Regions from separate parts of the Arthrobacter nitrophenolicus genome, predicted to be linked through region 3. Evidence: riboswitches for the same ligand, from Rfam matches in the RefSeq annotation. Region 3 holds a riboswitch; each other region holds the start of a gene.

Region 1 (10,111 bases), 400 kb from region 3:
TCGAGGCAGGCACGACGTAACGGGTGTAATCGGCCAGGCCCAGGGATCCGGCCCAGGAATCGAACAGCTGGCCGGCGGAGGCACCTGCCTCGAGCTGTGCCTGGAGGAACATCCCGGACGCGTCGGCAGCCCAGTTGGCCAGGGCAGACCAGGTTTCCGGGTCGGCGTGCATCATGGTGCGCGGCCCGAGGTGGTCGCGGGAAGGCTTGCCCTCCACCATGTAGGCAGCCAGCGTGAACGGGGCGCCGGCGAAACCGATCAGCGGGGTCTTGCCAAGCTCAGCCACCGTCAGCCGGACCGCTTCCCGGATCGGTTCCAGCGCCTCCCAGGTCAGCTGCGGCAGCGCCGCGACATCGGCTGCCGTCCGGACGGGCTTGTCCAGGACGGGGCCCACTCCGGGAACGATGTCCACGCCCACGCCAGCAAGCTTCAGCGGAATGACGATATCGGAGAAGAAAATGCCTGCGTCAACGTCGTGCCGGCGGACCGGCTGGAGGGTGATCTCGGACGCCAGCTCCGGCCGCAGGCAGGAGTCCAGCATGGCAATGCCCTCACGGACCTTGAGGTACTCGGGCAGGGAACGCCCCGCCTGCCGCATGAACCAGACAGGACGGCGGGAGGGTTTGCCGCCGCGGTAGGCAGTGATCAGCGGAGAGTCCGCGGTGCGGCCGTCCAGCAGCGGATGGTCAGCGGCAAGGGCGCCGGCAGCGGAGACGGCAGGGCTAGAAGTCATGCCTTTGATTGTGCCGAAGATCAGCGCCAAAAGATAACGACAGCCTGTCATCCCGGGGACAGGATTTCCCGTCGTGGCAGGAATCACAGGCACGGGTACCTCCCTGACCGGGAAGGGAGTTGTTCTACCGAGGAACGAAAAAGCTATGATTGGTCTGCTGTGGTTCTTTTTTCATTGGTGGCTACACACGCCGACATCGATCTTGAGACCGTTGCTCAGTTGAGCAACGGTTCCTCCGGGATTGCCACGAACGCCCTCACCGGTTCACCGGCGGTGACGGGCGCGGTTGTTCTTGCCACCTGCAACCGTTATGAGATCTACGGCGAGGCACCCCATCCGGATGATGTAGAGGCAGCCCGCGCAGCCCTTGTCGCCCAGATCAGCGAAGCCAGCGGCCTGAGTGAGCCGCTCGTGTCCCGCTCCTTCAGCACCCGAACCGGCCCCGAAGTAACCCAGCACCTCTTCGCCGTCAGCGCCGGACTGGACTCCGCAGTCGTTGGGGAACGGGAAATCGCAGGCCAGGTACGCCGCGCACTGATCACCGCCCAGCATGAAGGCACCGCCAGCGCGGGGTTGGTCCGGCTGTTCCAGGCCGCCTCCAAAACGGCAAAGGACGTAGGCGCCCAGACTGCGCTCGGTTCGCGCGGCCTGTCCATCGTGTCCGTCGCCCTTGACCTTGCAACGGATCTTTCCGAAAACCCGGACTGGTCCAGCAAGAAGGTTGTGGTCTTCGGGACCGGAGCCTACGCCGGCGCCACCATGGCACTGCTCCGCGAACGCGGCTGCACGGACATCTCCGTCTTCTCCTCCTCCGGCCGGGCCGAAGGGTTCGTCGCCACCCGGGGCGGCACCGCCCTCGACGAGGATTCCCTCAACCCCGCCGTGGCCGCCGCGGACGTCATGATCGGCTGCAGCGGTTCGGACACCCGGGTGGAGGCGGACGAGCTCGCCCAGGTCCGCGCCAACTCCCCGCAGCCGCTGATCGCCATCGACCTGGCGCTCACCCACGACTTCGACCCCGCCGTCGGCGAGCTGGACGGCGTCGAACTCCTCACCCTTGAATCCGTCCGCCTCGCCGCACCGCAGGAACAGGCCGAATCGCTGGCGCAGGCAAGCAGCATCGTCAAAGGTGCCGCCACCGCTTTTGAACAGGAACGTGAGGCCCGGTCCGTGGATTCCGCCATTGTTGCCCTTCGCCGCCACACCATGAACGTCCTGGACGCCGAAATGGAAAAAGTCCGGGCCCGGCACGGCTGCACCGCCGCTGCCGAGGAAGTGGAATTCGCACTCCGCCGCATGGTCAAGCAGCTGCTGCACGTCCCTACGGTCCGCGCCAGGGAACTGGCGGCCAACGGCCAGCAGGACGAGTACGTGGCGGCCCTGGAGGCCCTCTACGGCATCACCGTGGAGCAGCCCGCCGCCCGCCCGTCCGCCCAGGCTGAATGCCCGGTGGACCACCGGGGCCTCGAAAGCGCCTGAACCCAACTTGCTCTATCAGATATGGCTCCCAAAACACAGTTTTGGGAGCCATATCTGATAGAGCATCGGGTCAGTAGACCGGCTTGTGGGGTTCCACCTCGCGCACCCACGAGAGGATGCCGCCGTCGAGATGGCTGACCCGCTGGTAGCCCGCCTTCTGCGCCGCTGCCAGGACGTTGGCTGACCGTGTCCCTGCTTTGCAGAGGAACACGATGTCCCGGTCCTGCGGAATCTCCGCCCATGCGTCGCCGGCCAGGATCCGGCCCTGCGGGATCAACACCGCGCCGTCGATCCGGACAATCTCGAATTCACCCGGCTCCCGGACATCCACGAGCTCGAAATCCTTCAGCCCGGCCTTCCGTGACGCCAGCATGGTGGCCAGCTGCGTTGCGGTGACGGTGTGTTCGGTGTCCGACGGCGCTGCAGGGGTGATGCCGCAAAAGGCCTCGTAGTCCGTCAGCTCCGTAATGGGTGCCGCCGCGGGATCCTTGGATACCCGGATCTCCCGCCAGCTGCCGCCCAGGGCGTCGAACAGCGCCACCCGGCCCAGGAGGGAACGTCCGACGCCGGTGATCAGCTTCACTGCCTCAGTCACCATCATCGACCCCACGGCCGCGCACAGCATGCCGAAGACCCCGCCCTCGCCGCAGGAGGGAACAGAGCCGGCGGGCGGCGCTTCGGGGTAGAGATCGCGGTAGGTCGGTCCGTGTTTTTCCCAGAACACGCTGACCTGGCCGTCGAACCGGAAGATGGAGCCCCACACATACGGTTTGCCCAGGATGGCCGCGGCATCGTTGACCAGGTAGCGGGTGGCAAAGTTGTCCGCCCCGTCCAGGATCAGGTCGTAGCCGGAAAACAGGTCCAGGGCGTTGGAGGCGTCCAGGCGGACATCATGGAGGCGGACGTCCACCAGCGGGTTGAGCGCGGCGATGGCGTCCCTGGCGGACTCGATCTTGGGCCTGCCGACGTCCGCCACCCCATGGATGACCTGGCGCTGCAGGTTGCTGAGGTCAACGGCGTCGTCGTCGATGATCCCGATGGTTCCCACACCGGCAGCCGCCAGGTACAGCAGCGCCGGCGATCCCAGGCCCCCCGCGCCGATCACCAGGACCTTCGCGTTCTTGAGCCGCCGCTGCCCGATGGTCCCGATCTCGGGAATGATGAGGTGCCGGGAGTAGCGCTCCACCTCGGCAGGGGTCAGCTCACCCGCCGGTTCCACCAGGGGATCCAGGGAAACAGATGAAACATTTGCGGTGAAAGTCGAAGCCATACTTCAATGTATGCCCCGGGATACCGCCGGGTCATATTACCCCGCAGTAAAGTGGAGCTAACCGCAATGGAAAGAAGGACAACCGTGGTCCCTGAAGCACGGGCTGACCGCCCGCCCGCCGCCGAACAGCAGGCGGCCCCGCGTCCGGCAGGCCAGCGCTCCGCCCGGCTGCCGCGCGACGAGCGCCGCGCCCAACTCCTTTCCGCAGCGCAGGAAGTCTTCGTGGCCAACGGCTATCACGGTGCCGCCATGGACGAGATCGCCGAGACGGCCCACGTCAGCAAACCCGTCCTGTACCAGCACTTCCCGTCCAAGCGGGAACTGTACCTGGCGCTGCTGGAAAGCCACCTGGCGTCCCTCACCGACCTGATGCTGGGTGCGCTGAACTCCACCACGGACAACAAGGAACGCGTGCAGGCCGTGATGCGGGCCTACTTCCGCTTCATCGCCAATGACGATCAGGCCCACCGGCTGGTCTTCGAATCGGACCTCATCAACGATCCGGATGTCAGCTCCAGGCTGGAAACATTCAACCGGACCTTCGCGGATGCCATCGCACGCGTCATTGCCGAGGACACCAAGCTCCCCCATCTCGAAGCCGAGCTCCTGGGCCGGGGACTGGCCGGAATGGCCCAGGTCAGCGCGCGGTACTGGCTCGAAACGGACGGCAACCTGGACCTCGATGTGGCCAGCGACCTCATCTACCGTTTAGCTTGGCGCGGAATCTCTCGCTTCCCCAAAGAGTCCTAGACTACAAATAAGACAACACCTCGTGGAGAAACACGAGTACTTTGACTGGCTGGGAGGCCCCTGTGGAAATTAAGATCGGCGTTCAGAACGTTGGCCGTGAAATTGTGCTGGAATCGACCCAGGACGCCGAGACGGTGGCCAAGGTTGTGGGCGAAGCCATCAATGCCGGCAGCGAGCTGCGGCTGACCGACGACAAGGGACGCCTGATCATTGTTCCCGGAAATGCCCTCGGCTATGTGGAAATCGGCGCCGAAGAGGTCCGCCGCGTAGGGTTCGGCCAGTTCTAGCCCCGGCACCGCGAACGTTCCTAGGAGATCCATGCTTTCCCTGACCATCGTTGTGCTCGCAGCGGTTGCCGCAGGCTTCATCGTCTGGGCGAATGACAGGCGGCATGCCAAGTACGGCGCCGCCCTGCCCGCCGGCGTTGCCGTCGTTGCCGGGGCCCTGACCTGGATCATCCTGATGGCGGCAGGCTTTGGGTACCGCCCGGGCCTGACGTGGCTTCCGTGGGTACTGCCCATCGTGCTGGGAACTGCGGCCGCCGTGGCCGCCGTCCTTTACCTGGGCCGCAGCCGGGCCCGCCAGGACACGCAGCGCCTCACTGCCATCCTTCGCCGCTAGCAGAGGAACAACCCGCAAACGCGCGTGGCCGCCGCCCTCCGGGGCGGCGGCCACCTTCGCTTAACGGATGACTAGTTTCCGGACGGGTAGCGCGAGGGTTCCGCATTCGCCCCGACGGCGGCCGCAGCCTCGCTCGCTCCTGCCGCGGCGGCGAGGTCCCGTTCTGTCACCTGCCCGCCTGCGTCGTGCGACGAGTAGCGGATGAAGACGCGGTTGTAGCGCCAGTCCAGGTCCGGGTGGTGGTTCTGTTCCTCAGCAAGGCGTCCGACGGCGGCAATCAGCTCGAGTGCGGCAGCCGCCGTCGGCGTCTTGAAGACGGTGACCAGGCCGCCGTCGTGGTACCGCCAGCCGGGCAGCCCTGCCAGGGCCTGGTCGATCTGTTCCCGGGGAAGGGCATCTTTGCCGGCCACTGCTACTCCTTGGTCCAGGGGCATCAACCGGCGTGTGCCGGGCTAGAGGAACTCGGCCCGGCCTTCCATTGCCGACGATGCCAGCGCGTGTTCGCGGCGGGGAATGCGGCCCGCCGCTTTCGCCAGCCTACCGGCGATGACGGCGTGTTTGAATGCCTCCCCCATCAGGGCCGGGTTCTGTGCGCGGGTCACCGCCGTGGCCAGCAGCACGGCATCGCAGCCGAGCTCCATGGCAAGGGCAGCGTCGGAGGCCGTACCGATCCCGGCATCCAGGACCACCGGGACCGAGGCGCGGGAGACGATGAGCTCAATGTTGTGCGGGTTCAGGATTCCCAGCCCCGTGCCGATGGGAGCCCCCAGCGGCATCACGGCGGTGGCGCCGAGGTTCTCCAGCCGCAGCGCCAGGACGGGGTCGTCGTTGGTGTACGCAAACACCTTGAAGCCGCGGTTGACCAGCTGTTCGGTGGCCTCCACCAGCTCGACGGCGTCGGGAAGGAGCGTGTGTTCGTCGGCAATGACTTCGAGCTTCACCCAGTCCGTTTCCAGCGCTTCGCGGGCGAGTTCGGCGGTGAGGACGGCGTCCCGGGCGGTGAAGCATCCGGCGGTGTTCGGCAGGACCCGGATGCCGTGGTCCACCAGGAGCTGAAACAGCGAGCCCGTTTCCGCAGTGGAGTAGCGCCGCATCGCCACGGTGGTCAGGGACGTGCCGGAGGCGAGGAGCGCCGCGCCAAGCCCGTCCAGGCTCGGGGCGCCGCCGGTTCCCATGATGAGCCGGGACGCCAGGGGGACGCCGTCGATGACCAGGACATCATCCAGGCCGGGTGCAGCCGTGGAGGTCAGGGTGGTGGATTCCGTCATGGTGTCAGCCTCCCTGCACTGCCGTGACAAGCTCGACGTCGTCACCGTCGGCGAGCGCCGTTGAGAACCATTGGCTCCGGGGAACCACCTGTGCGTTGTGCGCCACGGCGACGCCCAGCCTGTTCCCGTCGTTGGCCTGGCCGTCAGCCCCCACGGTGCGGCCGGTGACCTGGCTGACGAGCGTGGTGATGGACGCCCCCTCAGCCACCGTATGGTGGTTTCCGTTCAGGGTGATGTTCATGCTGTCTCCTTGATGTTGACGCTTGCAGCGGAGGATTCGCGGCCGGAGAAGCGGCCAGGGTTGAACGGCTCCCAGCGGGGGTCCGTTGTGCCGTCCATCAGGTCCCGGCAGATGGCACCGGCTGCGGGTGACAGGAGGACGCCGTGCCGGAAGAATCCGGTGGCGATGACCAGGCCCGCGATGTGCCCGCCCGGGATGGAGCCTGGAGCGGCGGGCACCCTGCCCAGGAGCGGGGCGTTGTCCGGGGTCGCCGGCCGGGCCCGCGCCGTACACTCCAGCAATTCCAGCTCGGCGACGGCGGGGACCAGGACCTGCGCGTCCCGGAGGAGCTGGTGGACACCGCCGGCGGATACCGTTCCGGCAGCGGACCGGGCAGCTTGTGGGGCTGCAACGCCCCTGGCGGGGGCATCCTCACGCTGGGTGGCTCCGATCACCACCGTCCCGTCCTCCCGGGGGACGATGTACACGGGTACACCGCGGACCAGTCCGCGTACGGTGGCCGTGACCAGCGGCTGGAGGTGCTGCGGTACGGCGAGCCGGAGGATGTCCCCGTGCACCGGCCGCAGCGGCAGGTGCAGGCCCTCAGGCAGGTCCGCCAGCGCAGCGGCATCCAGTCCGTTGGCCACCACGGTTTCTCCGGCCAGGACTGTACCGCCGCCGGCAAGCCGGACTCCCGCAACAGTGCCATCAGCCCACAGCAGTCCAACGGCCCTGTCCGGCACGGCATACCCATCCACTGCACCCGCAGCTGCGCGGCCGCTGCGGGCAGTTTCCCCCGCCAGGGCGTTGCGAAGGCAGGACACCAGGCGCCTGGGATCCACCTGGTGGTCGGCGGGGGTGTCAAGTGCGCAGGCGATGGCGGGGCTCAGCAACGGTTCCCGCCGCCGCGCCTCGCGGACGGTCAAAGGCTCAACAGCCAGGCCGTTGGCCTGCTGGACCGCGCGCAAATCCATCAAGGCCCGGCGGTCGGCGGCGTCGGCACCCACGGCGAGGGTCGGCGTCGTCAGGTATCCGGTCCTTTCGCCGGACGCAGCGGCCAGGTCGGCGATAAAACCGGGCCACCGGGCCGAGGATGCGAGCATCAGGTCGAGGAGGTCCTCTTCCTGGTAGTGCAGCTCGCTCACCGGCGCCAGCATCCCTGCGGCGGCCCAGCTGGCGCCGCTGCCGGGTGCGTCATCGATCAGCGCGACGCTGCGGCCCGAGCGCAGTGCCTCCCAGGCGATCACGTGGCCCACAACTCCGCCGCCAATGACCGCGACGTCGGCCCTGGCGGTGCCGTTGGTGGGTTGCGGGGGTGCCGTGTTGGGGGTGCCCATGTGTCTCCTTCCCTACGCCGGCATTACCCGGATCAGGTCAAGCGGTCGGCTCTGACGCCCTCTCAGCCCGGCGCTTTATGACAGCTGCCGCAGGCTCCCGCAGTACGAGGCAAGTGTAGAGGAACTAGGCTTGCAGCCATGAATGTGTCCCACTCCCCTGCCGCTGCCGGCGCCTCCGCAACCGATGCCTTCACCACCGCCGGGGGAACCGCCGGGCTCAAGACTGCCCGCCTCTACCTCTGTACTGACGCCCGCCGTGACCGCGGCGACTTCGCGGAGTTCGTGGATGCCGCGTTCGCCGGCGGAGTGGATATCATCCAGCTCCGCGACAAGGCCATCGAGGCTGCCGAGGAACTGGAACTGCTGGCCGTCCTGAAGGAAGCCGCGCAGCGCCATGGCAGGCTGTGGGCAGTGAACGACCGCGCCGACATCGCCGTGTTGTCCGGCGCTCCGGTGTTCCACATCGGCCAAAAGGACCTCCCCCTGCCCGCGGCCCGCACCTTGCTGAACGGCAACGCCGCCATTGGACTCTCCAGCCACACTCCGGACCAGGTGGATGCGGCCCTCGTTGCCACGGCCGGACCTGCCGGGCTGGACTACTTCTGCGTGGGGCCGGTCTGGGCCACCCCCACCAAACCGGGTCGGGCCGCCGTGGGACCCGACCTGGTGAAATACGCTGCGGCAGCCACCGCCAAAGCCGCTAACGAGGTGCCGTGGTTCGCCATCGGCGGCATCGACCACTCCAACGTCAGCGAGGTGGTGGCAGCGGGAGCCCGGAGGATTGTGGTGGTGCGGGCCATCACCGAAGCGGCGGACCCCGCCGCAGCGGCGGCCTCACTCCTGGCCGCTCTGGATGCTGCCGGCTCCTGAACTGGCGGGTCCTGAACTGGCGGGTCCTGAACTGTCCGCGGGGCAACACGGCCCTGCCGTCCATCCCGCCGATGGCCTGCATAATCGGCGGTCTTCGGGCTAGGCTGATTTTCGTGTCACACCATCGGCTGGCTCCCAACGTCCACGAGCACAACAATGCGCTGGAAGAGGCCCTGGGCGCGCTGCGGAGCGAGCTCGAGCTTCCCGGGCCGTACCCCGAGCATGCGGTCCGTGACGCCGAGGCGGCCGTGGCTGCGCTGGAGCTTCCGTCCCATGACCTGACCGGCGTCGATTTCGTCACCATCGATCCGGCATCGTCTACGGATTTGGACCAGGCGTTGTTCATAGAGGCCGACGGCGGCGGCTACCACGTGCTGTACGCCATCGCCGACGTTCCGGCGTTCGTGAAGCCGGGCGGACCGCTGGACCAGGAAACGCGCCGCCGCGGGCAGACCTTCTATGCCCCCGACGGCCGGATTCCGCTGCATCCGGAGGTCATCAGCGAAGGGGCAGGGAGCCTGCTGCCCGGCCAGGAGTGCCCGGCCTTCGTCTGGGACTTCCGCCTGGACGGCAACGCCGATGTCACCTCGGCCTCCGTCAGGCGGGCACGGATGCGCAGCCGCGCCAAGCTGAGCTACAGAGGCGCGCAGGCCCAACTGGACGCAGGCGGCGCATCCCCAGTCCTGCAGCTGCTGAAAGAGGTTGGGCTCAAGCGCGTGGAGCTGGAACGTGCCCGTGACGGCGCCAGCCTGAACATGCCGGAGCAGGAGATCGTCCAGCTCCCCGACGGTGGCTACCGCATCGCTGCCGCGCCGCAGCTGCCCGTGGAGGACTGGAACGCGCAGATCTCGCTGATGACGGGCATGGCCGCTGCGCAGATCATGCTGGACGGGCAAGTGGGCATCCTCCGGACCATGCCCGCGCCGGACGAACGCTCCCTGAACCACTTCAAACTCCAGACCGAGGCGCTGGGAAAGCCGTGGGACGGCGAGGTCAGCTATGGCGAGTACTTGCGCAGCCTGGACCCGACCGAACCGCGGCAGCTCGCCATCATGCACTCGGCGGGGATGCTGTTCCGCGGCGCCTCCTATACAGCTTTTGACGGCAGCGTCCCGGAGGCCGCCATCCAGGCCGCCATCGGTGCGGCCTACGCGCACACCACCGCTCCCCTGCGGCGGCTGGTGGACCGCTTCGTGCTGGTGATCTGCGAGGCCCTCAGCAATGGCGGCAACGTTCCCGGCTGGGCGCGTGAGGCCCTTCCGTCGCTTCCCGAGATCATGGCGGGATCGGACCAGCTGGCGTCCCGGATGGAGCGGATGGCGCTGGACACCGTGGAGGCCGCGCTGCTGGTCAACCACATTGGCCAGGAGTTTGATGCCATCGTGATCTCCGGGTCGAAGCCGCAAAAAGACAACGGCAATGGCAACAACGGCAGGAACGGAATCGGCAGGAACGGAAACGGCAAGAACGGCAACGGCAATGGCGGTTCCGGCATCATCCAGGTGGCTGAACCTGCCGTCACGGCCCGCTGCGCAGGCGACCTGGAGTCCGGCACCAAGGTCC
Region 2 (10,111 bases), 1.6 Mb from region 3:
TCCCGCAGCCCGGCCAGGGCTTCGGCCGGGCCCGCCGGCGCACCCGCCAGGACGTCGAGCAGCATGCCGCTGATGGGGCCTCGGGGTTCCGGGATTCGCATGGGATGCTCCTTGGTTTCGGGTTGTGGCGGTGCCGTCTGCGCTGGCGGCAGGTGGGTCAGGTCAGGATTTCCGGCTGCCCGCCGGGGTGGTCCGTGGCGAGAGGAGGACGGCAATGACGATCATGGCCAGCCCCAGAATGAGGTGGAGCCAGTTGTCCGCATAGTTTTCGGGGATGAAGTTGGCGGGGGTCTCGTCCCCGATGAGCAGGCCGTACAGCCACAGGACCAGGTAGATGACGCCGCCGTACGTGAGGAAGTTCCGGGCCTGCCGGTGGGTGCGTGCCATGAACAGTCCGGCGGCGCCGAACAGGAGGTGGACAAGGTTGTGGAGGACGGACACCTGGAATATGCCCAGCAGCAGGGCCCCCGAGCCGGGTCCGGCGAAGCCAAGGGAGCCATAGTTGCTGGTAATGCCCGGAACGAACCCAAGGGTGCCGGCGAACAGGAAGACGCCGGCAACGCCCAGCGCGGACCACTGCAGTGCGGTCCGGACGCCGGGTGGACGGGTGCTGACTGCCATGTCCTGGACTCCTCGTACGCGGTGGAAACAACATAGTAAGCATGATTACTAATAAAAGCTAAGCAAGCTTGGTTTCCGCGCCCGGAGCTAAGGCCGGTCAGGATGTTCCCGTCAGGCCGGTCCGGTCCAGGTGTAGGGGTTCGGGTGGTGCCCGCCGCTGCGGGCCTGGTCGTACCCCTGCTGCCATGCCTTGCCGACGGCGGACACCAGCTCGGCCAGCAGGGGATAGTAGGGATGGTCCGGGCCGATAAAGATCATCTCGTCCTCCGCCCTGTCCACCGCCGCCCGGACGGGGTTGTCAGCGGGATTGCCGGTCATGGTGCCCCGTCAGCCCCGGCGGACCGCAACACCTCACGCATGGCCTCCACCACCAGGTCATGGTCCTGCACCTGCGGCAGTCCGGATACGGTGACGGTGGCAACTGCCCCCACCCCCGTTACGTAAACGGGGATAGAGCCGCCGTGGGCCGCATAGCGGCTCTGGTCGAACCAGCCTTCGTCCTCGATCCGGCCTCCGCGCAGGCGCCCGCGAAGCCCTACCAGCAGGGAGGGCACCTCGTACCGCGCAGCGGTCCGTTGCTTCGCCCGGATCCAGTGCTCGTTGTCCGGCGTGGCGCCCGGCAGTGCCACATGGAACAGCACCTGTTCACCCTTGGTGATGTCGATCGCGATGGGCAGGCTGCGCTCCTTGCCCAGCTCCACCAGGAGGAGGCCAAGGTTGAGCGCGTCATCCATCGAGAAGCCCGGGAACTGGAGTTCGTGGATTTCACCCTCGATGCGGCCGATGAGGGCCTGCAGGGATCCCTCCGGCTGGGCGTCCTCGGAGTCCGGGTCGAACTCGGTCACATGCGGCTCATTGGCGGTCATGGCCCACAATCTACCCCTGTCCAGGTGTAAACTGGACCACGCCCAACAGGGCAATCCAACGCATCATCCAAGCAAGCAACACATAACGACAGGGGAGCGCCGCCGTCGGACCTGGCAAGGCCGGGAACCGCAGGTGGGCGCTGAGAGTGCGGACAGCCGCAGACCCTCGAACCTGATCCGGTTAGTACCGGCGCAAGGGAGTCGAGTTCTCGAAGTCCGGCAGCGGCGAAGTGCCGACTGCCGTGCTTTCCCCTCCTGTTTCCCAGGAGGATTCCATGAGCACTGCAGCAATCAAGAAGACCACCAGCAAGTCCTGGCGCGTCGTGGACATCGTGGTGGCGGCCCTGATCGCCATCGCCGGCGGCGTCATCTTCTGGGCCTGGTCCCAGGGCGCGGCCGCGGTGTCCGGCCCCATGAACGCCGTCTACCCGCCCCTGACCGGCCTGATCGCCGGCGGCTGGATGATCCCGGCCGTGCTGGGCATGCTGATCATCCGCAAGCCCGGCGCAGCCCTGTTCTGCGAGACGGTCGCAGCCACCGGTGAGCTCCTTATGGGCTCGCAGTACGGCGCGTCCGTGCTGTTCTCCGGCTTCGTCCAGGGCCTTGGCGCCGAAATCATCTTCGCGATCTTTGTCTACAAGAAGTTCAACCTGCCGGTGGCGCTGCTGGCAGGTGCTGCCGCAGGCCTGTTCTGCGGCCTGAACGACTCCTTCGCCCCGTGGGGATGGAACATCGCGTACGCCGGCGGCGACAAGCTGGCCTACATCATCTTTACCGCCATCTCCGGCGCGATCATCGCCGGTGCCCTGTCCTGGATCGCCACCCGCGGCCTGGCCAGGACCGGCGTCCTGAGCTCCTTCGCTTCCCGCAAGGCGGCAACGGAGCCCGTCTTCTCCTGATGCAGGCACCCAACCACCACGGCGCGGCCGGGGCGGTGCGGCCGGCCGCAGTCACGGCGCGTGGCTGGGGCTGGCGGCACGCCGGGCGCGCCAAGCCCGCCGTCCACGCCCTTGACCTGGACATTCTGCCGGGGGAGCGCGTCCTGCTGCTCGGACCCTCGGGCGCAGGCAAGTCCACGCTCCTGCATGCCCTCGCGGGGGTCCTGGGCGACGTGAACGACGACGGCGAGGCCGGCGATTCCGACGAGTCCGGTTCGCTCCTGGTCGACGGCGGGTCCCCCCGCGGCCAGCGCGGCCGTGCCGGCCTGATGCAGCAGGACCCCGAAACCCAGGTGGTCCTCTCCAGGGTCGGGGACGACGTCGCCTTCGGCGCCGAGAACCTCGCCGTGCCCCGCGACGCCATCTGGACTCGCGTGCACGAGGCGCTTGCCGACGTCGGGCTGTCCCACCTGCCGCTGGACCATCCGACGTCGGCGCTGTCCGGCGGGCAGAAACAGCGGCTTGCGCTGGCAGGCATCCTGGCGATGCGGCCCGGGCTGATCCTGCTGGACGAACCCACGGCCAACCTTGACCCGGCAGGTGTGCTGGAGGTCCGGGACGCCGTGGCACGCTGCCTGGACAAAACCGGGGCCACGCTGGTGGTGGTGGAGCACCGGGTGTCGGTATGGAAGGACCTGGTGGACCGGATCGTAGTCCTGCGGCCGGGCTCTGCCGCCGACCCCGCTGTCCTCCTCGACGGTCCGCCGGACCGGGTCCTGGACGAGGCCCGCACCATGCTGGCGGCCGCCGGCGTATGGGTGCCCGGCTACGTTCCGGCCACCCGTCCCCGCGCGGGCGACGCCCGGCCGGGCGCCGGAGACCTGCTGCTGGCAGCGGAAAAAACGGCTGTGTCCCGGGAACGCCCGCGCCGCAGCGGGTTCCGGAAAATCCCGCCGGTTCCGGTGCAGGAAGACATCACCGCGCAGGTGCGGGCCGGGCAGGCGCTTGCCATCACCGGGCCCAACGGCGCCGGAAAGTCCACCTTTGCCCTGACCCTCGCGGGCCTGCTGGAGCCGGTCACGGGCAAAATCTCCGCAACAACAAACCTCAGCCGGGACGCCGGAATCGACCCCTTCCGCTGGAAGGCCGAGCAGCTGATCGAGCGGATCGGTACGGTGTTCCAGGAACCGGAGCACCAGTTCGTCACCGGCAGGGTGCGCGATGAACTGCTGTTTGGCCCGCGCCACCTGGGACATGGCGAGGACCGCGTTGACGAGCTGCTGGAACGGCTGAGGCTCACGCCGCTGGTGGACGCCAATCCCTACACCCTTTCCGGCGGGGAAAAGCGGCGGCTCTCGGTGGCCACCGTCCTGGCGGCCAGCCCGCAGGTCCTGGTCCTGGACGAGCCCACGTTCGGCCAGGACGCCAACACCTGGGCCGAACTGGCGTCCTTCCTCTCGGAGCTCCTGGACTCCGGAACGGCCGTGGTATCAGTGACCCACGATGCCGAGTTCACCGCCGCCCTGGGCGGAACCGAACTGAAGCTGGCGGCGGCGGAGAAGGTGGCCCTGTGAGAAAAGGTGGCGCTGTGAGAAAGGCTGACCTGTGAGGCAGGAACTGCACCTGCGCGGCAACAACGCCCTGCTGACCCGCGCCAACCCGCTCAGCAAGCTGGCCGCCGTCATCCTGATCACTGTGGTCCTGGCACTCTCCATCGACTGGGTGTCCGCCACGGTGGCGCTGGCCTTCGAAGTCCTGCTGTTCCCGCTTGCAGGGCTCACGCCCACGCTGCTCTGGCAGCGCGGCTGGCCGCTGATCCTTGCCGCCGCCGTGGGCGGCTGGAGCACCTCTATCCTGGCGCCGGACAGCGGACGGACGCTGATCGACGTCGGCATCTGGACCATGAGCGAAGGGTCCCTGGAGACGGGACTCGGGTTCATGCTCCGCGGCCTGGCCATCGCGCTGCCGGCGGTGCTGCTGATGAGCTGCACCGATCCGACGGACCTGGCAGACGCGCTGGCCCAGAAGGCGCGCCTGCCGCACCGGTTCGTGCTCGGCACGCTGGCCGCCATGCGCCTGGTGGGCATGCTGGCTGAGGAGTGGCAGACCATTGGCATGGCGCGGCGCGCACGGGGCGTGGGGTCACGGGGCAGCGTCCTGCAACGGGTGAAAGCCACGCTGGGGCAAAGCTTCGGCCTCCTGGTGCAGGCCATCCGGCGGGCGTCGAGGCTGGCAGTCACCATGGAGGCGCGCGGATTCGGCGGCGGGACCCGCACCTGGGCCCGCGCCTCAACGTACAGCGTGCTGGATGCGTGGGTGCTGGCGGGCGGGCTGCTCATGGCAGGACTCGCCGTGGTGGCCGCCGTGTCTGCCGGCACCTGGAACATGGTGTGGCTGGGAGGCTAGGGTTCCTGGGTGCACGAGTGGTTGTAGTCGAAGCCCCGCGCCACGAACTGGGTGAGGACCACCTTGCCGCCGCCCGTTAGCGGTTCCTTGAGGCATGCCCCGGCGGCCCGGTACGCGTTGCGGGCGCCAGCCAGCCAGCTCGGCAACGGGTACAGGTTACTGGTGCTGCTGACGCTGCCCACGATCCGGCCCCACTGCAGGGACGTGGAGTAGATGCCTACTCCCTTGACATTGATGCTGTGGAAGAAGTCCGTCATGCCCTCCAGGACCGCGCGGTTGGCGTCCTTGTCGCCGGACCAGCTGTTTTCGGTCTCCACATCCAGCCACCACACATAGTCGGCGGGGTTGCTGATGCCGCGGATGTAGGCGTCGTCGTAGGCCTTGGCCCAGCCGTACATGTAGGCGCAGGCCTTGCCGTAGTTGCCCTCCCTGCAGGGGCCGTAGGGGTTGTGGACCTGCCGGCCGATGGGGTATTCGTCGCTGTCCGGCCACCAGGACCCGGAGCTGCCCGGGTTCGCGGTATTGACGTACAGCGACACAGCCGGCTGGCCGGGCAAACCGGGGGAGGAGGCTGCCCACTCAAGCTGTTCCGCCAGGCAGGGGTTGGTGTTGTTCGCGAGGCCGTTGTTGACGCCGACGATGCCGAACGCCTGCCCCTTCGGCAGCTCCCTGTCGCATTGCGGCCAGGACACATCATTGCCGAGCAGCGCCTGGCCGCCCTCGCCCGGCGAGGGCGCCGCAGAAACAGGACCCGCTACAGCCAGCAGCACGGCTGCCGCCAGCAGCCAGGCAAGCCTGAGCGGGAACGGACGGGCATGGGGCCGGAACATTGCGCCTTTCGTTATTGCCAGAGAAGGAATGTTCCCTCCAAGTCTCCCGCCGTGGCGGCGGCGGAACAAGCATCGGATGCTCAAGAATGAAGGCTGATCCATCAAGATCTCTATCGCATATATCGGGTACTAAAGCGCTTGTGAGGGCCGTTACGTGCCTGTAATGAGGGGGAATAACTCATTTATGATATATTTTTGCCATGACGCAGGAAACCGCTGAGCACGTTGCCGCCATGCTGAGGGACGCCCGGAATGAGAAGGGCTGGACCCAGGGCCAGTTGGCCGCCGAACTGGGAACCAGCCAGAGCGCGGTGGCCCGGATGGAGCAGGGAAAGCAAAACCTGAGCCTGAAAATGATCCAGCGCCTGGAAAGCATCTTCGACCGGAGCATCGTCAACGTTGGCAAGCCGCAGATGACGCACCTGCGCGTGGAGGGCGGACGGACCCTGTCCGGCGCCGTCGACGTGAACAGCAGCAAGAACGCCGGCGTCGCCCTGCTCTGTGCCAGCCTGATCAACCGCGGCACTACCGTGCTCCGCCGCCTGGCCAGGATTGAGGAAGTCAACCGGATCGTTGAGGTCCTGACCAGCATTGGCGTGGAGTGCACCTGGCTGAATGACACTGACCTGAGGCTCCGCCGGCCGGCCGTCCTGGACCTTGACGCGATGGATGTGGATGCCGCCCGCCGCACCCGCAGCGTGATCATGCTGCTGGGACCGTTGCTGGACGAGACGGAGGAGTACCGGCTTCCCTATGCCGGAGGGTGCGATCTGGGCACCCGCACTGTTGAGCCGCACATGCAGGCCCTGCGCCAGTTCGGTCTTTCGGTGGAGGCCACGGCGGGCTTCTACACCATCCAGGCACCGCCGGCTGACACGCAGGACCGTTCCTTCGTCCTCACCGAGCGCGGCGATACCGTCACCGAAAATGCCATCATGGCCGCCGCCCACCGTGAGGGCACCACTGTCATCCGCAATGCCAGCCCCAACTACATGGTCCAGGACCTTTGCTTCTACCTGCAGATGCTGGGTGTGGTTATCGACGGCGTGGGTACCACCACCCTCAGCATTACGGGCCGGCCAGTCATCAACGCGGACATTGAGTACTACCCGTCGGAGGACCCGATTGAGGCCATGAGCCTCATCACCGCCGGGATCGTCACAAATTCCGAGGTCACGGTCCGCCGCGTGCCCATCGAGTTCATGGAGATCGAGCTCGCCACCCTTGGCCAGATGGGGCAGCAGCTGGAAATTTCCGGCGAGTACATGGCGCGCAACGGCCGCACCCGCCTGGTGGATGTCACCACCAAGCCGTCGGAGCTGCGTGCACCCGAGGACAAAATCCACCCCATGCCGTTCCCCGGCCTCAACATCGACAACCTGCCGTTCTTCGCCGTCATAGCAGCCAACGCCTCGGGCCAGACCATGATCCACGACTGGGTCTACGAAAACCGTGCCATCTACCTGACCGAACTGAACCGGCTGGGTGCCCAGGTGCAGCTGCTGGATCCGCACCGCATCTACGTCAACGGCCCCACCAAGTGGCGCGCCGCGGAAGTGGGCTGCCCGCCCGCGCTGCGGCCGGCGGCGTGCCTGCTGCTGGCCATGCTGGCGGCCCGCGGGGTGTCCGAACTGCGGAACATCTACGTTATCGAGCGCGGGTACGAGGACCTGGCGGAGAGGCTGAATACCATCGGCGCCAAGGTGGAGTACTTCCAGGACTGAGCATTAACGCTTCGTCATGAACGGCGGGGCCCCTCCAAATACGATCCCATTGCCGCAGAATGTCACTATGCGTACATTCGGCGTGGAGGAAGAGCTCCTGATTGTTGATCCGGAGACCGGGGAGCCGCTGGCGCTGGCTGACGCCCTGCTGTCCGGCCGCCGGGTGGCTGCCGACGATTCCGCCCAGGATCCGCGCCTGCTCGAGACCGAGGACAAGACGGTTTACGACGACGACGAGATGGGCCTGAGTGCCGAGCTGAAGCTTGAGCAGATTGAGACCCAGACCCGGCCCTGCCTGGAGTACGGCAGCCTGCTGGAGCAGATCAGGGCCGGAAGGATGCTCGCGGACGAGGCCGCGAAGAAACACAACGCCCGCGTTGCCGCGCTTGCCACGTCGCCGCTGGGCCTGAACAGCCACACCACTCCTGATCCGCGCTACGCCAGGATGCTGGAACGCTTCGGGCTGACCGCCCAGGAGCAGCTGACCTGCGGCTTCCACGTCCACACCTTCGTGGAGTCACCCGACGAAGGCGTGGCGGTCCTGGACCGCATCCGCGACAAACTCGCCGTGCTCACGGCGCTGAGCGCCAACTCGCCGTTCTGGAACGGGCTGGAGACAGGTTTTGAAAGCTACCGGACCCAGGCCTGGAACCGCTGGCCAACCGCGGGGCCGGCCGGCATCTACGGCACCTACCCCGCCTACCGCCGGCTGGTCACGAGGCTGCTGGACACGGGCGTGATGCTGGACGAAGGGATGATCTATTTTGATGCCCGGCTGTCCCGCAACCATCCCACCGTGGAGGTGCGGGTTGCGGACGTCTGCCTGCGCGCCGACGACGCCGCCCTCCTTGCCGTCCTGGTCCGTGCCCTCGTGGAGACCGCCGGCCGGGAGTGGCGCGAAGGCGTCGACCCTGCACCGGTTCCGACCGCGCTGCTGAGGATGGCGTCCTGGCAGGCGAGCAGTGGAGGGCTCGGCGGGGAACTGCTGGACTTCGGAAGCTTCCGGCCCGCGCCCGCGCCTGACGTGGCGCGCGCCCTGGTGGACTACCTCGCGCCGGTGCTCGAGGAGCAGGGTGAGCTCGACCTGGCGCGGCAGGGCGTAGAGGCGATCATCGCGCGCGGCACAGGGGCAGCGGAACAACGCCGGGTCCATGACCAGGAGCTGGCGGGACCGCCGCCTGAGGACATGGGGTTCGGTGCCGTAGTGAGGCACGCCGTGAACGTCACCATGCGCGGCAACCTTGACCTCTCCGAAGTCGATGCCGTTCCCGACCTGCTGCGGGTGCGGCAGGCCTAGCCGGACGGCAGCCGTGGCGTTAGGGAAGGCCACGTGCCATACTCGGCGCGTGGCGCCGTCGTACTCTTTCCATGCCGAGCTTTGGCTCTATCCCGGCGAAGCGGGATGGCACTTCCTCACGCTGCCGCCGGACGTGGCGGACGACATTGCGGAGCAAAGCGAAGCCGGGAACAAGGCCTTCGGCTCGGTCAAGGTCGCGGTGGAGATCGGCGGCCACCGCTGGGAGACGTCCATCTTCCCGGACAACAAGATGGGCTCATACCTGCTGCCCGTCAAGAAGGCTGTCCGGGACAAAGCGCGGATCAGGGCGGGCGACGCCGTGGACGTCCGGCTGGAGCTCCAGCCGGACGATGTACCGCGGGATAAAAGCTAGATCTGCTTCAGGGCCTGTTCGAGGTCGCGGATCAGGTCGTCGGCATCCTCGAGCCCGACGGACAGGCGCACCACGCCGTCGCTGAGCCCGATGGCAGCCCGCCCCTCCGGCCCCATCGCGCGGTGCGTGGTGGTGGCCGGGTGCGTGATCAGGGACTTCGAGTCGCCCAGGTTGTTGGAGATGTCGATGATCCGCAGCCCGTCCAGCAGCGCGAAGGCGGCTTCCTTGCCCGAGCGGCCGCCGGAGGGGGCAAGTTCCAGGGTGAGCACCGTGCCGCCGGCACGCATCTGCTTCGCTGCGAGGTCGTACTGCGGGTGGGACTTCAGCAGCGGGTACTTCACCCAGCTCACGGCAGGCTGCTGCTCCAGCCATTCAGCGAGCCGGAGGGCGGTGGCGGAAGAGTGGTTGACACGCAGCGCCATGGTCTCCAGGCCCTTGGTCAGCACCCACGCGTTGAACGGCGACAGCGACGGGCCGGTGTGGCGCATCAGCTGCTTGACCGGGCCCTCGATGTACTCCTTGGTGCCCAGGATGGCACCGCCCATCACCCGGCCCTGGCCGTCGATGTGCTTGGTGCCCGAGTAGACAATGACGTCCGCGCCCAGCTGGCCGCAGCGCTGGAGCAGGGGAGTGGCAAAGACGTTGTCGACGACGACGGTGGCCCCGGCGGCGTGCGCGAGTTCGCTGACCGCGGCGATGTCCACGATCTCCTGCATCGGGTTGGACGGGGACTCGAAGAAGACGGCGGTGGTGGGCTGGGACAGGGCGGCGCGCCACTGCTCCAGGTCCGGGCCGTCCACGAACACCGTCTCCACGCCCCACCGCGGCAGGATCTCATTCAGGATGACGAAGCAGGAACCGAAGAGCGAACGGGCGGCCACCACGCGGTCCCCGGCAGCCAGCAGGGCGCCCAGGGCGGTGAAGACGGCGGACATGCCGGACGCAGTGGCGAAGCATGCCTCCGTGCCCTCGAGCAGCCGGAGCCGCTCCTGGAAGGTTGCCACGGAGGGGTTGCCGTACCGGGAGTAGACGAAGCGCTCGTCCTCGCCGGTGAAGGCGCGTTCCGCAGCGGCGGCGGATTCGTACACGAAGCCCGAGTTCAGGAAGACCGCTTCG
Region 3 (10,111 bases):
GCAATCTGCTCCGCCAGAATGTCGGGGTCCACCGCTTCCGGATCCATGGAGGCAATGTGCTCCATTTTGGCGATCTGGTTCCTGGCCTGCTCGGCGATAAGTGCCCTGGCAGCAAGGGCCTGCTCAACCGTCATACCCTCCGGTCCCCCGGAGCGGGCAGCGGCGGCCGGTCCTCCCTTGGCGGGCGGGTTCTTCGCTGCAGGCGGCGTCATGGCCGCAGGCGAGGCGCCATCCTGTGCCGGCTGCGGCTTGTGGCCCGCCCCGGCGGCAGGTTCGGCGGGAGCAGCCGAAGGACCCGCGGCAGGCGGAACGATGGGGTTGGCGGCGGTCAGCGCCTGTTCCTTGAGCTGCTGCAGGCGGAGCTGGCGGCGGGTGGGCGGACCACCGGCGGCAAGCTGGCCTTCTTTTTCTTCCAGCTCTTTGATGGTGCGCAATGCTGCGCGGTCCCGGGCCCGGATCTGGGACGACCGCTGGGTGGAAACCGGGTCGGCAGTCTTGGCGGCGGCCGCCTGCGCGCCGGCGGCAGGAGGGGTCACATCAGCGCCCGGGCCTGCCGGGCGCTTGGCGTCCGGCAGCGCCGCAGGCTGCCGGTCAGTGGCAGGGGCAAGCTGCTCCGGGCCTGTGGACACGGACGCCTGCTGGGCGTCCCTGGCCTTCCGGAGTTCCCGGCGGCTGCGGATGGGGGGCTGTTCCTGGCTCATTGAGAACTCATTCAGTACTGGCTGGTTCACGTGCTTCGGAGGATGGCTGGTTCCCGTCCGCCGGCACCTGGGCATAGAGACCGTACTTGGCGATGTACTGCACCACACCGTCCGGCACCAGGTACCAGACGGGGTCGTGCGCCGCGACCCGGGCCCGGCAGTCCGTGGAGGAGATGGCCATGGCGGGCACTTCGAGCAGGCTGACGTCGTCCCGTCCCATGCCGTCAAGCACATGGCCCGGGCGGGTGACGCCGACGAAATGGGCCAGCGACCACAGTTCGTCGATGTCCTTCCAGGACAGGATCTGGGCCAGGGCGTCCGCCCCGGTGATGAAGAAGAGATCCGCATCCGGACGCTGCGCGCGCAGGTCACGAAGGGTGTCAATGGTGTAGGTGGGGCCCGGACGTTCGATGTCCACCCGGCTCACGGTGAAGCGCGGATTCGAGGCCGTGGCAATCACCGTCATGAGGTACCGGTGCTCGGGCTCGCTGACCTGTTTGTGGGACTTCTGCCACGGCTGGCCGGTGGGGACGAAAACCACCTCGTCCAGGTCGAACTCGGCGGCAACTTCGCTGGCAGCAACCAGGTGGCCGTGATGGATGGGATCGAACGTCCCACCCATCACGCCCAGGCGCAGCCTGCGGCCGGGGCCGCTGTGGCGCAAAACGCGGGAAATGTTAGTGGCCCTGCCCGTGATCGTGCTTGTTCGGGTGCTGGCGGTGGGGATCCGCGTGCTCCTCGGTCGCAGCGTGGCGGTTGCCCAGGTTCTTGTAGGAGAGGGTGATGAACATCAGCACCAGGAAGATGGCGAAGATGACCACGCCGAAGACCCACGGCTCAGCCCACAACGGCGCGAGTTCGTGTTCTTCGCCTTCGGCGACGGTCATGGCGATCTGCTGGAGCAGCATTTTCTCCCCTAGGGTTTCAAAGGTTGGTGGCAGCGGAAAGGTCCGCTGCTTTCTGGCGTCTGGTCTATGTTACCGCGTTGCTACCCGCGGACTTGGCCCTCGCCCTGCACGATCCACTTGGTGGTGGTGAGCTCGGTCAGGCCCATCGGACCGCGGGCATGCAGTTTCTGCGTGGAAATGCCCACCTCGGCACCCAGCCCCAGTTCACCGCCGTCGGTGAACCGCGTGGACGCGTTCACGATGACCGCTGCCGAATCGACTTCGGCAATGAACCGTTCGGCGTTGGCCAGGTTGTTGGTGAGGATGGCTTCGGTGTGGCCGGTGGACCAGGTGCGGATGTGGCTGACGGCCTCATCGAGGCTGTCCACCATGGCAACGGCCAGGTCCAGGTCCATGTACTCGGTGCCCCAGTCCTCATCCGTGGCCGGTTCCGCCTCGATGTTGGCAGGCAGGGCGGCACGGATGCGGTCATCCGCGTGCAGCCGCACGCCGGCCTTGCCCAGGGCGGCAGCGACGGCGGGAAGTACAGTGGACCCGGAGTGGACCAGGAGCGTTTCAACGGTGTTGCAGACGCTTGGCCGCTGGGTCTTGGCGTTGAGCAGGATCTCCACGGCCATCTCTTCGCCGGCGGATTCGTCGATGAAGATATGCACGTTGCCCTCCCCCGTCTCGATGACGGGGACGGCGGAGTTGTTGACCACCGTCTGGATGAGGTCACGGCCGCCGCGGGGAATCAGGACGTCCACCTTGCCGCGGGCCCGCATGAGCACGTTGGCGCCGGCGCGTCCGTACTGGTCCACGGTCTGCACGGCGTCGGCGGGCAGGCCGACGGATTCGAGTGCCTCACGCAGCACCCGCACCAGGACCTCGTTGGTGGCCTCGGCAGCGCTGCCGCCGCGGAGGATCACGGCGTTGCCGCTCTTGAGGGCCAGGCCCGCGATGTCCACGGTGACGTTGGGGCGGGCTTCGTAAATGGCTGCCACCACGCCCATGGGGACGTTGACCTGGCGCAGGCGCAGGCCGTTGGGCAGGGTCTGGCCGCGGACCACGTTGCCGACGGGGTCGGGCAGGTTGGCCAGGTTTTCGAGCGCTGCCACCAGCCCGGCGATGCGGGCCTCGGTCAGCGTCAGGCGGTCAAGCATGGCAACGGAGGTGCCGTTGGCCTTGCCGGCGGCAACGTCCGTGGCGTTCGCGGCCAGGATCGCCCGGGTGTTTTCCTCCAGGGCGGCGCCCACTGCCCGCAGTGCCCGGTCCTTCCAGGCACGGTTGGCCATGGCCATCCGGCGGGCGGCGGTGCGTGAACGGTCGGCGATGGCGTGGACTGCAGCCTGGACCTCGGCCTCGGAGAGGGGAACCGAGGCGGATTCCGGCGCTGCTGCAGGCGTGCCCGGCTGCGCACCGGCAGCGGCAGCGTCTACGGAATTGTCAGCAGTGTTGGAAATCAGGGCCTCAGTCATGTTCCAAGTTTAGGCGAGCCGGGGACTCAGACCAGAACCAGGTCGTCAACATGAACAACTTCGCGGTCGTAGCCAGTGCCCAGTTCCTCCCCGAGGTCCCGGGTGGACCGTCCGAGCATGCGCGGCAGTTCCTCGGACGAGTAGTTCACCAGCCCGCGCGCCACCACGGTGCCGTCGACACCCGCGATCTCGACGGCGTCGCCGGCTTCAAAATCCCCGTGCACCGCCGAGATGCCCGCGGGCAGCAGGGAGGTGCGGTGGTGCCGCACGGCCCGCACCGCGCCGTCGTCCAGGACCAGGCGGCCCTGCACGGAGGCGACGTGTGCCAGCCAGAGGAGACGGACGGGTTTGCGTGAGCCGTTGACAGTGAACCAGGTGCCCACGTCTTCGCCGTTCAGGGCGGCGGCCGCGTTGGGCGTGGAGGTGACCAGGGCGTGGATGCCGGAGCCGGCGGCCATGGTGGCTGCCTCCACCTTGGTCATCATCCCGCCGGTGCCGACGCCGGCCTTGCCGGCTTTGCCGATGGTGACGCCTTCGAGGTCGTGGGGTCCTTCGACCAGGGGAATCCGCTTGGCCCCATGCGACGGCGGGCCGTCGTAAAGGGAGTCGACGTCGGACAGCAGCACCAGAGCGTCGGCCCGGACCAGGTGCGCCACCAGGGCGGCGAGCCGGTCGTTGTCGCCGAACCGGATCTCGTGCGTGGCGACGGTGTCATTCTCGTTGACGACAGGGACCACGCCCAGGTTCAGGAGCCGGTCAAGGGCCCGGAAGGCGTTGGTGTGCTGGCTCCGGCGCATCAGGTCTTCGGCGGTAAGCAGCACCTGGCTGACCGTCACGCCGTGCGCCCCGAAGGCCTGGGTGTAACGGGCCATCAGCAGCCCCTGCCCCACGCTGGCCGCGGCCTGCTGGGTTGCGAGGTCCCGCGGCCGCTTGGCAAGGCCCAGCGGGGCGAGCCCGGCGGCAATGGCGCCGGAGGACACCAGGATCAGTTCCGTGCCCGCGTTGCGCTTGGCGGCCAGGGCATCGGCGAGGGCGATGAGCGATTCCTCGGCGATGCCGCCCTTGATGCTGGTCAGCGACGACGAACCGACTTTGACCACCACGCGCCGGGCATTGGCGAGCACACTCCTGTCCACGGCCCGGGTTTCCGGTTCCGCGGCGGCCGTCCTAGAAGTCATCGGCGTCGAGTCCGCTTTCCTTGAGGGGCTTGGCCACGCGGCGGCTGCTCACGGACTCGGTCCAGATGCCGGCCTTGCGCTCAGCCTCCAGCTCGGCCCGGGCCGCAGCCTTGGCATCCTTGCGCTCCTGCTGCTCTTCGCGCTTCTGGCTGCGGGTGGGGCGGTCACCAATGTCCGCGAACCGGACGTCCGTTCCGCGCGGGGACGCCAGGAGCTCGGCACCCGCCATCATGGTGGGCTCCCAGTCGAAGACGACGCCGTCGTCCTCGCCGATCACCACGGTATCGCCGGGCTTGGCGCCCTGCTTGAACAGTTCCGTTTCGACGCCGAGCTTCGCCAGGCGGTCGGCGAGGTAGCCGATGGCTTCCTCGTTGGTGAAATCGGTCTGCTTGACCCAGCGCACGGGCTTCTCGCCCAGGACCCGGAACAGCGGCTCCAGGTTCTTTTCCTCGCGGCGGATCCGGAAGCCGGTTTCGTTGACGGCGCGCGGCCGCAGCACGGCCGGCTGCACCTTGGGCGGCGCGGCAGCCACCGCGTCGCGGGCCGCCTGGACGATCTCCGCCATGGCGAAGCCGAGCTGGCGCAGTCCTTCATGGCTGGTGGCGGACACCTCGAACACCCGGTACCCGCGGGACTCCAGCTCGGGGCGGACGAAGTCGGCCATGTCCTTGCCGTCCGGCAGGTCCACCTTGTTCAGCGCCACCAGGCGCGGACGGTGGTTCAACGGGACGACTTCGCCGTCCTGTCCGGCGTAGCTCATGTCCACGGCGTACTTTTCGAGCTCGGCCTCGATGATGGCGAGGTCGGAGAGCGGATCGCGGTCCGATTCCAGGGTGCCGCAGTCAAGGACATGGACCAGCGCGGCGCAGCGCTCCACGTGGCGCAGGAAGTGGTGGCCGAGGCCCTTGCCCTCGCTGGCCCCTTCGATCAGTCCGGGCACGTCGGCGATGGTGAAACGGACATCGCCTGCCTGCACCACGCCAAGGTTTGGAATGAGGGTGGTGAAGGGATAATCGGCAATCTTGGGCCGGGCGGCGGACATGGCGGCGATCAGGCTGGACTTGCCCGCAGACGGGAAGCCGACCAGTGCGATGTCCGCGATGGACTTCAGCTCCAGGACAATGTCCCGGGATTCGCCCTCGATGCCGAGGAGCGCGAAGCCCGGAGCCCGGCGCTTCTGGGAGGACAGGGCCGCGTTGCCCAGGCCGCCGATGCCGCCGGCCGCCGCCACAAATTCGGCACCTTCGCCCACGAGGTCCGCCAGGACGGTGCCGTCCTTGGACTTCACCACGGTGCCGTCGGGAACAGGCAGGACCAGGGTCTCGCCATTCTTGCCGCCGCGCCAGTCGCCCATGCCGGGACCGCCGTTGGTGGCGTGGCGGTGCGGTGCGTGGTGGTAGTCAAGGAGGGTGGTGGTCTGGTGGTCCACGCGCAGGATGACGTCCCCGCCGTTGCCGCCGTTACCGCCGTCGGGCCCGCCGAGGGGCTTGAACTTCTCGCGGTGGACGGAGACACACCCGTGGCCGCCGCTACCGCCGGATACGTGCAGTACTACCCGGTCTACAAAGCTGGCCACGTAAATCTCCTCAGTGCTGTTTTCGCGGCGCCAAAAGCGCCATCACGATTGTAATGCGGTTAAAAGAACAGTGGAGCGGGCCATCAGGCCCGCTCCACCGCTTTAATGCTGGTTGTTACTCTGCAGCTGCAGCAGCAACGATGTTGACGACGCGGCGACCGCGGCGGGTACCGAATTCAACGGCTCCCGGGGTCAGTGCGAACAGGGTGTCGTCGCCGCCACGTCCCACGCCGGCGCCCGGGTGGAAGTGGGTGCCACGCTGGCGGACGATGATCTCGCCGGCGGAAACTACCTGGCCGCCGAAGCGCTTGACGCCGAGGTACTGAGCGTTGGAGTCGCGGCCGTTGCGAGTGGAGCTCGCGCCCTTTTTATGTGCCATCTGAAATGCCTGCCTCTAAATTCTGGGGAATTTGCTGAAAAACCTGAACAGTAACCGGTGGTTACTTGATGCCGGTGATCTTGACCTTGGTCAGTTCCTGGCGGTGACCCTGGCGCTTCTTGTAACCGGTCTTGTTCTTGAACTTCTGGATGACAACCTTGGGACCGCGGAGGTCCTGGAGGATCTCAGCCGTAACAGTCACCTTGGCCAGGTCAGCAGCGGCGGAGGTGACCTTGTCACCGTCTACCAGGAGCAGCGCGGGCAGCTGTATGGTGCTGCCAGCCCCACCGGCGACGCGGTTCAGGGTAACGAAGTCTCCGACGGAAACCTTCTCTTGGCGGCCGCCTGCGCGGACAATCGCGTACACCACTTGGGAACTCACTTCTCTCGACGTTTCTAACTAAATTTGCGTGCGGAACCGGCTCTAACAGGCTGGCTTCTCGCTGTGCCTCAACGCCGTGGGGTCATAACCCAAGTGTTGGCGTAAGCACCGAAGAACTAGACTACGCTAATTTCGTCTTCGGCCGCAAATGAGGCTGGCTCCGGCGCGCCGGCTGTGATAGCAACCACAGGCCGGCCGGGCGGCGGGACCGCGCACCAACAATGGTACCGGCGGGACGGGGCCCGGAGGCTCAGGCGTGCAGCCGCGGCGCGTCGAAAAAGTCCACTTCCAGGCGGCAGGACTGTTTAAAGGCCGTGACCATGGCCGCCCGTTCGCCGTCCGAGCCGGCCCGTCCGGTCGCGTCCACGATGGCGATAGCCTTGCGGGTCGCTGCGGCAAAGTCCTCGTCAGCGTAGGTCCGGAGCCACTCCGCGTAGGGGTGGCCGGCCGGTTCCCCCGCGGCGAGGAACTGTGCGTGGAGGGTCTTGCCCACCTCCGCATACAGCCAGAAGCACGGCAGGACAGCCGCGGCAAGCACCGCGTAGCTGCCCGACGCCGAGGCCGCGGTGAGGTGGTCGACGTAGGACTTTGTCACGGGGCCGAGTTCGGCCCGGACGGGACGCGTGCTCAGCCAGGACCGGTGCAGCTCGGACTCAACCTCCAGGCACTGCTGCGCGGATCCGGCCCAGAACAGCTGCTCCGCGTCCGTGGGGGCCAGGGCGCTTGCCCGTGCCAGCACGCGGGAGTAGCCGTTCAGGTAAATGGCGTCCTGGGCCAGGTAGTAGGCAAATTCCCGTTCCGGCAGGCTGCCCGAGACCAGGCCGCGGATGAAGTCCAGGCGGTAGATGGCATCCAGGTCCGCTTCGGCTTCCGCCCGGAGCAGGGCCTCAAACGCCCCCGGCTGCGGAACGGGCCGCAGGTGGTGGAAGTGGTGCACCGGCCCGTTCCCGGTCCCTACCTCAAGCCGGGCAGAGTCCCCCAGCGCTCCTGCCAGCCAGGGCTTCACTTCCCGCAGCGCCGCTTCCCAGTCCCCCAGCCGCGCCTGCACCGTGGCCATTGCAGAGGACAGCGAGCAGCCCGTTCCGTGGCTGTTCCTGGTGGCCACCCGCTCCCCCGGCACCTCGATGACTTCGGTCCGCAGCAGGCCGGCGGTGTTGACCAGGGCGTCCGGGCACTGCGCACCTGACAGGTGGCCGCCCTTCACCAGCACGGTTGCTCCGGTGGCGTCGGCCAGCTTCCGGCCTTGTTCCAGGGCCCCGGCCCAGGAATCCTGGGGCTCTTCGCCCACGAGCATCGCAAGTTCGGCCAGGTTCGGCGTGATGAGGTGGGCCAGCGGCAGCAGGTCGCGAAGCGCCGCCTCGGCGGATTCCTGGAGCAGCCGGTCGCCGCTGGTGGCCACCATCACCGGATCGAGGACCACGACGGCGGGACGCACCTTCTCCAGCCAGGTCCGGACTGTGGCGATCACCCCGGCGTCGCCCAGCATGCCGATTTTGACGGCGTCGATGGTGATGTCGTCGCTGATGGCGTCCAGCTGGCTGGCGAGGAATGACGCGGGCGGCAGGTGGACTGCCGCCACGCCGCGGGTGTTCTGCGCTGTGAGCGCGGTGATGGCGGCCATGCCGTAGCCGCCGTGAGCTGCAATGCTTTTCAGGTCCGCCTGGATGCCGGCGCCACCCGACGGGTCCGAACCGGCAATGGACAGGACGCGCGGCACGTCCCGGCCTGCCGCCGGCCGGGCGGACGCGGCCTGGACGGTTGCATCCGGGACAGCGCCTGGCTGGGAAGTTTCCGCGGGTATTAAGAGCGTCGAAGACAAAAGACATCCCTTCGCCGGTACTAGCCGGACAGGTTCAACGGGTCTGGATCTCAGCCGGCCCTTCGCGCGGCACCCCGTGTCGGTTTCCCAGCCTAGCCGCTGACATGGGAGCCCGGGAAAAGTGACAGCCCCCGCATGCAGGAAGTCCCCGCTTCATGGACCGTTCCCCCCGGGATGCGGAGGGGAATCGTCCATGAAACGGGGACTTCCCGGTGGCTGGCCCTGCCCGGGCTAGATGTATTGTCCCGGCAGGTTGGTGACACGGGGATTGATTTGAAGCAATAAGAGGACCTCCGGGTGTTGTGTGGTGCTTGTCGAGAGCGAACACAAACCAGGAGGTCCTCGTGTCCCACCGTAACGCGTTTTTGGCTCATTCGGGGCGTCGGCAGCTGGCCCGTTGCATCGTGGTTGATGGGTGGCCGTTGCGCCGGGCTGCTGAGCGGTTCAACGTTTCCGTTCCGACGGCCGCGCGCTGGTCCCGCCGCTACCGGGAGTTGGGAGAGGCTGGGCTGCAGGACCGGCGGAGCCGGCCGTTGACCTGCCCGCACCGGACCCGGGTGCGCACCGAGAGGCGTGTGCTCGGACTGCGGGTGAACCGGCGGTGGGGCCCTGCCCGGATCGCCTATCACCTGCACCTGAACGTCTCCACGGTTCACCGCATCCTGGCCCGCTATCTCTGCCCTCCGCTGCGGTTCACCGACCCGGCAACAGGGATCAGAGTCCGTGGCCGGGACCGCGCCCGCAGGTACGAATACGCGTGGCCGGGCGAGATGATCCACGTGGACGTCAAGAAACTCGGCCGGATCCCGAACGGTGGCGGCCACCGCATCCATGGGCGGGTGCAGGGCGAAGCGAATGCCCGGGCCCGGAACCTCGCTGAAGGCCGGACCAGGGGCCGGGGCCAGGTCCGCGGCTACACATTCTTGCACCACGCGGTGGACGACCATTCCCGGTTCGTTTATTCCGAGATCCTGCCGGACGAGACCAAGGAGACGGCCTCGGCATTCATGCGCAACGCCATCGCCGCGTTCGCCGCCCAGGGCGTCAGGATCCAGCGGGTCCTGACCGACAACGGCTCCTGCTACCGCTCCCGTGCCTTCGCCGCTGTCCTGGCCGAGGCCGGGATCAGGCACAAACGCACCAGACCATACCGGCCACAGACCAACGGGAAGGTTGAGCGGTTCAACCGCATCCTGCAGGAGGAATGGGCCTACGCCAGGGCCTACGGCTCAGAAGCCGAACGGCAAGCCTGCTACCCGGACTTCATCCAGTACTACAATCGCCGCAGGCCCCACACCGCACTCAAAGGCGCCTCACCAGTCAGCCGTGTCACCAACCAACCGGGTTAGTACAGCTAGAGCTCCGAGGCAGGAACGCCGACGCCCAGGATGATGGGCGCTTCGGCGGGCTTGGGCGCGCCTTCCTTGCCTTCCGGTGAGGACGCCGCGGGTTCCGGGGCCTTTGCAGCATGGGTATGTCCGGCACTGGCCGCCGGAACGTTCTCGTGCTGCTGCACGGTGGTTTCGTTGGCGGCACCCTGGGCGCGGCTGGCGCTGCGGTTGCGCCGCGGCCGGCGCTGGCGGGACTGTTCCAACGTGTGGTCCGACCAGTCCTTCCCAGCTTCCGCGGGGGCAACCGGCTGCTCCACCTGCGCCGGAACGGCCTCGGGCCGCTTGGCTTCCGGCTCTTCCGCCGGTGTTTCGGCGGCAGG

What was found. Region 3 has a riboswitch for thiamine pyrophosphate ahead of thiD (bifunctional hydroxymethylpyrimidine kinase/phosphomethylpyrimidine kinase). Riboswitches for the same ligand answer to the same signal wherever they lie in the genome.
Region 1: it holds a riboswitch for thiamine pyrophosphate, as region 3 does, so the genes downstream of both, thiO (glycine oxidase ThiO) here and thiD (bifunctional hydroxymethylpyrimidine kinase/phosphomethylpyrimidine kinase) in region 3, are expected to answer to the same signal.
Region 2: it holds a riboswitch for thiamine pyrophosphate, as region 3 does, so the genes downstream of both, ACJJV6_RS06630 (ECF transporter S component) here and thiD (bifunctional hydroxymethylpyrimidine kinase/phosphomethylpyrimidine kinase) in region 3, are expected to answer to the same signal.

The regions. Positions count from the first base shown of each region.
Region 1 is NZ_CP174504.1:225,035-235,145, forward strand. It holds gene hemE (uroporphyrinogen decarboxylase) at 1-733, opposite strand, end outside; gene ACJJV6_RS00995 (glutamyl-tRNA reductase) at 893-2,212, shown strand; gene moeB (molybdopterin-synthase adenylyltransferase MoeB) at 2,283-3,482, opposite strand; gene ACJJV6_RS01005 (TetR/AcrR family transcriptional regulator) at 3,567-4,232, shown strand; gene ACJJV6_RS01010 (DUF3107 domain-containing protein) at 4,295-4,519, shown strand; gene ACJJV6_RS01015 (hypothetical protein) at 4,551-4,853, shown strand; gene ACJJV6_RS01020 (4a-hydroxytetrahydrobiopterin dehydratase) at 4,925-5,263, opposite strand; gene ACJJV6_RS01025 (thiazole synthase) at 5,306-6,121, opposite strand; gene thiS (sulfur carrier protein ThiS) at 6,126-6,362, opposite strand; gene thiO (glycine oxidase ThiO) at 6,359-7,678, opposite strand; TPP riboswitch at 7,671-7,789, opposite strand; gene thiE (thiamine phosphate synthase) at 7,817-8,548, shown strand; gene ACJJV6_RS01045 (RNB domain-containing ribonuclease) at 8,662-10,111, shown strand, end outside.
Region 2 is NZ_CP174504.1:1,397,176-1,407,286, reverse strand. It holds gene ACJJV6_RS06650 (iron-containing redox enzyme family protein) at 1-101, opposite strand, end outside; gene ACJJV6_RS06645 (DUF4383 domain-containing protein) at 163-621, opposite strand; gene ACJJV6_RS06640 (hypothetical protein) at 733-939, opposite strand; gene ACJJV6_RS06635 (heme-degrading domain-containing protein) at 936-1,487, opposite strand; TPP riboswitch at 1,568-1,704, shown strand; gene ACJJV6_RS06630 (ECF transporter S component) at 1,763-2,386, shown strand; gene ACJJV6_RS06625 (ABC transporter ATP-binding protein) at 2,386-3,939, shown strand; gene ACJJV6_RS06620 (energy-coupling factor transporter transmembrane component T family protein) at 3,971-4,771, shown strand; gene ACJJV6_RS06615 (hypothetical protein) at 4,768-5,601, opposite strand; gene ACJJV6_RS06610 (UDP-N-acetylglucosamine 1-carboxyvinyltransferase) at 5,802-7,325, shown strand; gene ACJJV6_RS06605 (glutamate--cysteine ligase) at 7,393-8,622, shown strand; gene ACJJV6_RS06600 (DUF1905 domain-containing protein) at 8,672-8,995, shown strand; gene ACJJV6_RS06595 (O-succinylhomoserine sulfhydrylase) at 8,992-10,111, opposite strand, start outside.
Region 3 is NZ_CP174504.1:4,061,606-4,071,716, forward strand. It holds gene ACJJV6_RS18780 (hypothetical protein) at 1-701, opposite strand, end outside; gene nadD (nicotinate-nucleotide adenylyltransferase) at 709-1,323, opposite strand; gene ACJJV6_RS18790 (hypothetical protein) at 1,379-1,609, opposite strand; gene ACJJV6_RS18795 (glutamate-5-semialdehyde dehydrogenase) at 1,690-3,066, opposite strand; gene proB (glutamate 5-kinase) at 3,093-4,244, opposite strand; gene obgE (GTPase ObgE) at 4,234-5,820, opposite strand; gene rpmA (50S ribosomal protein L27) at 5,936-6,199, opposite strand; gene rplU (50S ribosomal protein L21) at 6,261-6,569, opposite strand; gene thiD (bifunctional hydroxymethylpyrimidine kinase/phosphomethylpyrimidine kinase) at 6,832-8,298, opposite strand; TPP riboswitch at 8,390-8,487, opposite strand; gene ACJJV6_RS18825 (IS481 family transposase) at 8,745-9,749, shown strand; gene ACJJV6_RS18830 (Rne/Rng family ribonuclease) at 9,755-10,111, opposite strand, start outside.